Bacillus pumilus: one gene and its partner. Each later gene encodes a partner of the first gene's protein in a complex. Links are inferred from orthologs where the notes say so. Each region holds a gene or a part of one and is shown on either strand. Other genes may lie near its edges. The genes, in order: accB and accD.

What was found.
Region 2: the proteins of accB (region 1) and accD are in contact, whole or in part, in a solved structure (PDB 8UXZ), measured with the Escherichia coli proteins. The link is inferred for Bacillus pumilus from one-to-one orthologs.

The regions. Positions count from the first base shown.
Region 1 is NZ_CP046128.1:2,120,344-2,123,432, forward strand. What follows is about bases 174-2,932. They hold accB (acetyl-CoA carboxylase biotin carboxyl carrier protein), read right to left. Parts: upstream 1,912-2,932; coding sequence 1,435-1,911; downstream 174-1,434. Other genes in these bases: accC (acetyl-CoA carboxylase biotin carboxylase subunit), read right to left, coding at 174-1,423; GKC25_RS10650 (SpoIIIAH-like family protein), read right to left, coding at 2,107-2,739; spoIIIAG (stage III sporulation protein AG), read right to left, coding at 2,739-2,932. Outside these bases: GKC25_RS10635 (Asp23/Gls24 family envelope stress response protein), read right to left, coding at 1-48; more of accC, read right to left, coding at 74-173; more of spoIIIAG, read right to left, coding at 2,933-3,089. UniProt on the Escherichia coli protein: This protein is a component of the acetyl coenzyme A carboxylase complex; first, biotin carboxylase catalyzes the carboxylation of the carrier protein and then the transcarboxylase transfers the carboxyl group to form malonyl-CoA.
Region 2 is NZ_CP046128.1:2,498,612-2,501,843, forward strand. The notes cover bases 65-2,966. They hold accD (acetyl-CoA carboxylase, carboxyltransferase subunit beta), read right to left. Parts: upstream 2,003-2,966; coding sequence 1,127-2,002; downstream 65-1,126. Other genes in these bases: accA (acetyl-CoA carboxylase carboxyl transferase subunit alpha), read right to left, coding at 165-1,142; GKC25_RS12685 (NAD(P)-dependent malic enzyme), read right to left, coding at 2,307-2,966. Also shown: more of GKC25_RS12685, read right to left, coding at 2,967-3,232.

The DNA of each region.
Region 1 (3,089 bases):
CAATTGATCTTCATCAAGGTTCATTTCAAGCAAATTGTTTTCTGACACGATCATTCACCTCCGAAAGCTATGATTATTTCATGATTTGGTATGTTTCTAAAAACTTCGTATTAAAATTACCGCTCACAAATGTTTCATGCTCAAGCAATCTTAGATGGAATGGGATCGTTGTGTAGACTCCTTCAATGACGAATTCTTGAAGCGCGCGTTTCATTCTCGCAATCGCTTCTTCTCTCGTCTTACCATATGTGATCACCTTTGCAATCATACTATCGTAATATGGCGGAATCACATAGCCCGGATAAGCGGCAGAATCAACACGTACTCCTAGACCGCCTGGCGGAAGATACATTTTAATTTCACCAGCTGATGGCATGAAGTTTTTCTCTGGGTTCTCTGCATTAATACGGCATTCGATCGCCCATCCTGCATATACGACATCCTCTTGTGTAAGAGAAAGTTTTTCACCTGATGCAACTTTAATTTGTTCTTTGATCAGGTCAACACCTGTGACCATTTCTGTTACAGGATGCTCTACTTGAATACGGGTATTCATTTCCATGAAGTAGAATTTCTCTTCATTATAATCATAAATGAATTCGACCGTTCCAGCACCAGTGTATTCAACAGCTTCTGCTGCTTTTACGGCTGCTTCACCCATTTGCTCACGGATGTCTGCATTCAGCGCTGGTGATGGCGTTTCTTCAAGAAGCTTTTGCATTCTTCTTTGGATCGAGCAATCACGCTCTCCTAAGTGAATGGTATGGCCATGCTGATCTGCAAGCACCTGGATTTCCACGTGTCTAAAGTCTTCAATGAACTTCTCTAAATAGACGCCAGGGTTACCAAAGTTTTGCGCTGCTTCCTGCTGCGTGATGGTGACACCATTAATGAGCTCTTCTTCGGTACGAGCCACACGGATTCCTTTACCGCCTCCGCCTGCGGTTGCTTTAATAATGACAGGATACCCAATACTTGCTGCTGTTGAAACAGCATCATCAAGATCTTTTACAATTCCTTGAGAACCAGGAACAATCGGAACCCCGGCATCTTTCATTGTTTCCCTTGCGACATCTTTCGTTCCCATTTTGGAAATCGCTGACGCAGTTGGCCCAACAAAGATGACATTGCATTCCTCGCAAAGCTCTGCAAAGTCTGCATTTTCAGCAAGGAAGCCGTATCCTGGATGGATGGCATCTGTCCCTGTTAATTTTGCTACACTGACAATATTCGTGACATTTAAATAACTATCTTTTGAAGCAGTCGGTCCGATGCAATATGCTTCATCAGCCATTTGAACATGAAGCGCATCGCGATCCGCTTCAGAAAATACCGCAACTGTTTCAATTCCAAGCTCTTTACAAGCGCGGATAATTCTAACTGCGATTTCTCCTCTGTTTGCAATTAATAGCTTTTTAATCATGATCGTACTCCTTACTCTGCTTTCACTAGAAAGAGGGGTTGTCCGAATTCTACAAGCTGACCGTTCTCAGCTAATACTTCGACGATTTCACCTTTTACTTCTGCTTCGATTTCATTAAACAGTTTCATCGCTTCTACGATGCACACAACTGTGTTTTCCTTCACCTTAGAACCTGTTGTCACGTATGGACCTGCTTCTGGTGAAGATGAAGCATAAAATGTGCCAACCATTGGGGATGTGATTTTATGCAGATTTTCAGACGCAGCTGCCTCTTGTGCAGGGGCTTCGGTCTGAGCTGGAGCTTGTGCTTTAGGAGCTTGTTGAGCTGGAGCTGCTTGGACAGGAGCCACTGGTGCCGCAACTTGCTGAACGACTTCTTTATTTTTCTTCAGTTTGATTTTTGCACCTTCGTTTTCGTACGTAAATTCATCAATTGTAGATTCGTCAATTAATTTAATCAGTTCATGAATTTCTTCAATTTTTAACATGGATTTGCACCCCTATGTATGGATTTATCTTTTTCTTATAGGCTAGTACTAAAAGTACATACTATAACCATCTTACAGGAGGATTTCAATGAATTCAACTACTATTGTGGCGAAGCGCCTCCCGAAAGCACCTTGGAGGGGGCGCCAAACCGCATCAAAAAACGCCCTTTTCGGCAAAGGGCGCCTGTTCATTTTTTATTGATTGGAGGGCTCAAAAGTGACAGCTACGTTATCAAGACCTCTCATTTCTTTTGTGACCATATCAATAATATCGGCCGCTTGGGACTTTGATTTTTTGTCAGAACGAACCGTGATGCTCACTTTATCTCCCTCTGCACTCACTAGCGCATCTTTATATCCTTTTGTTTTAATTAAGGTTTCGAGCTGACGCTCCGTTCCTTCTGCCTCACTAAGCGCTGTCATTTGATCATACGCTTCACTTTTTTCTTGTGCTGTTGCATCATCACTGGATACGATTTCGTTGAACTCTTCGCGCTGTTTGCTTCGTTTATCTTCAAGCTCTAATCTGTATGTTGTAAAAAGCTCATCGTCTGTTTGCTCCGACACAGCCTTTCCTTCTTCACCGCTTGTTTCGATATCCTCTTGTTTGCCATTTGTTTCTTTGTCAGTGGACTTCTCATCAGTGCCTTTTTCCGTTCCTTTGTCCGTCCCTTTTTCTGTTTCAGTCTTTTTCTCTTCCGTTCCTTTTGATTTCATATCTTCTACTGTCACTGCATTTTCACCTTGTGGAGACATGATATAGTACACACTTAAGACGACAACTAAACTTAGCATCGTTAATAGCCAAACCGTTTGTTTTTTTAACATCATTCCGAATCCTCCTTGATTTTTTTAGGGGCAACAGCCACTCTATGGCTCGGTACATCAAGCACTCGTGTAACCGCTTCAATGATGGTTTTCTTTATTTGAACGTTGTCTACTCCTTGAGCAACAACGAGGACACCTCGAATATCTGGTTTTTTCGTTTGAACCACTACAGGTGTTTCTTCATTGCCATTTTTGATGATGACGATTTCTTCTTCTTTTGTTTGATCAGTGACACTTCGCACGCCGCCTTCTTTATCAGTTTCCTCGGTCGTTGTGCTTTTATTGGATTTGTTTTTTTCAAACACTTTTAAAGAAGTTGCGTCTACATTGACCACAATCGATACATCCTC
Region 2 (3,232 bases), 380 kb from region 1 along the record:
CGAGGAAGATCGATCCTTCTAAAGCTTATCATATCAAGGTTTTCAGACGTTTCAAATTTTATGAAAACAAAAGAAAATTATTTTCAAATAGCGCTTACATGAGGACGGTTTTCATGAAAAAGGATGAAAAAAATAAACGCCAGCCAAAAAGGCTGTACGTTTATTTAGTTTACCCCAATATATTGATTTTCAACCGATACTTTCCCGATTGCTTTGTATTTTTGATATCTTTGTTCGACTAGTTCTTCAGGTGTTAGTTTGAGCAAAGATGTAAGTGACTGTTTTAATGTTTTTTTAATGTAGGCTGCTTGTTGTTTCACGTCTCGATGTGCTCCACCTTGCACTTCTTTAATAACATCATCTATAATATCTAATTCTTTTAGGTCTGGAGCGGTAATTTTCATTGTCTCTGCAGCTTTTTTCGCAAGTGATGAGTCCTTCCAGAGCAGTGCTGCTGCACCTTCAGGTGAAATCACTGAATACGTTGAATTCTCTAGCATGTATAGGTGGTTTCCTACGCCTAAGCCTAGTGCGCCGCCACTTCCGCCTTCTCCGATGACAATACAGACAACCGGTACACGAAGTCCTGCCATTTCGAATAGGTTTTTCGCAATTGCTTCACTTTGTCCGCGTTCTTCAGCTGCTTTCCCAGGATAAGCTCCTTTTGTATCAATAAAGCAAATGATCGGGCGATTAAATTTATCTGCTTGTTTCATCAAGCGCAGCGCTTTACGGTAGCCTTCTGGATGAGGCATTCCGAAATTACGGCGCAAGTTTTCTTTTGTGTCTTTTCCGCGCTGATGGCCAATGACTGTGACAGGAAGCCCTTTAAACGTGGCGATTCCTCCAACAATAGCTTCATCATCACCATAGAAACGGTCACCATGACATTCGAAAAAGTTGTCAAACAGCTCTTGAATGTAATCGAGAGTTGTTGGACGCATCGCATGACGAGCAATTTGCACTCTGTCCCACGGCTTTAAATTTGTATAAATGTCTGCTTCAAGCTTGCTCAGACGTGTTTCAAGGCGCTCAATTTCTGCACTTAAATCCATTTCTGAGTTTTGTGTGAACTTTTTCAGTTCATCAATTTTCGCTCGAAGTTCAATGACAGGTTTTTCAAATTCTAGTTCTCCAGCCACTCTCGTTCACCTCCTGTGCTGTGTAATGCTAAGATTCGGCCTAGTGTTTCTTTCATCTCTGCACGATGAATGACAGCATCCAGCTGTCCATGCTTCATTAAAAATTCAGCCGTTTGGAAGTCCTCTGGCAGGTCTTCACGGATTGTTTGTTCAATGATTCTACGGCCTGCAAACCCAATTAAAGCACCAGGTTCTGCAAAGTTGTAATCACCAAGAGACGCGAAACTAGCTGATACACCGCCAGTTGTCGGGTTGGTCATCACAGAGATAATCAAACCTTGGTCCTCGCTGAACAGTTTTAATGCTGAGCTTGTTTTTGCCATCTGCATGAGACTGAGGATCCCCTCTTGCATTCTCGCTCCGCCCGATGCAGTAAAGATGATAAATGGCACCTTGTCCGCTTTTGCTTTCTCAATCGCCAGTGTGATCTTCTCACCAACAACCGAGCCCATGCTGCCCATACGGAACGTGGCATCCATGACAGCGATCACAGCACGCTGGCCTTCAATTTCACCTTGACCTGTGACAATGGCTTCATTCAAAGACGTTTTTTCTCTGTCTTTCTCAAGCTTTTCTTCGTAGCCTGGGAATCCGAGCGGGTTTTCTGAGATCAGATGCCCGTTAAATTCTTCAAATGTGCCTTCGTCTACAAGGCTATCAATACGCTGCTTTGCATTCATTTGCAAATGTCTGCCGCAATTCATGCAAACACGTAAATTTTTATCTAATTCTTTGGTGAGCATTATTTTTTTACATTGCGGACATTTGGTCATGATGCCTTCAGGCACATCTTGGCTTGCCTGTTCAGAGGGTACAGATGCATATTTTTTCTTTTTACTGAAAATATTTTTGATTGACAAATGACTACCTCCCTTTTTGAAGGGTTTTTTCTTTACACGCACATCCACTATTATAGGACATGTCATAACTGTACCGAAACTATTGTACTTTTTTTGTCAAACGCTGTCATCCTTCATTCAATTTTTTCAATGGGGAATTGATGAGAAATGAGTATGTGTTTGGGGCGCTGAGCAGTTGATATATGTGAATTGTGAACGTCTACAAAAAAATATCATTCCGGATGAAAAAATTTTCGCGTAAGAGAGGAAATGGTGCACGTCTTTCCTCCAATTTCAGAAAGAACGTGCACACTTTTCCAATTGATTATTCGCCGATAATCGTTAATTTTCTTGTTTTTTCAGCGACTGCTTCTGGATCGACTTTGATTCTTGCAACGCCAGTTTCCATTGCTGCTTTTGCTACCGCTTTTGCTACCGCTGGTGCTACACGTGCATCAAATGGTTCAGGGATGACGTATTCAGCTGACAATTTCTCATCTGAAACAAGAGAAGCAATCGCTTCAACGGCTGCAATTTTCATTTCTTCGTTAATGTGAGTTGCACGTACATCTAATGCTCCGCGGAAAATTCCTGGGAATGCCAGTACGTTGTTCACTTGGTTCGGGAAGTCAGAACGGCCAGTTCCTACAACACTTGCACCTGCTGCATGTGCATCTTCTGGCATGATCTCTGGATTTGGATTCGCCATAGCGAAGATGACAGGATCTTTTGCCATTTTTCCAACCATTTCTTTTGTTAAAGCGCCTGCTACTGAAACCCCGATAAAGACGTCTGCGCCTTCAATGACTTCTTCTAATGAACCTTCTTTACGGTCTTGGTTCGTGAATTTAGCGACTTCATTTTTCACTGTATTCATACCGTTCGGGCGGCCTTCGTAAATTGCGCCTTTTGTATCGCACATGATGATATCACGTACACCGAAATGATATAGAAGCTTGATAATCGCAATTCCCGCTGCTCCAGCGCCGTTTGCCACCACTTTGATGGAGGACATTGATTTTCCAGACAGTTTCAGGGCATTTACAAGTCCTGCTACTGTGACAATCGCTGTTCCGTGCTGATCATCGTGGAACACTGGAATGTTTGTCTCTTTTTTCAAGCGCTCTTCGATAATGAAGCAGTTTGGAGCTGCAATATCTTCAAGGTTGACACCGCCAAACGTTGGCTCAAGAAGCTTTACTGTTTCAACGATTTTGTCTACATCGTTTGTCGCAAGCGCGATTGGGAAGG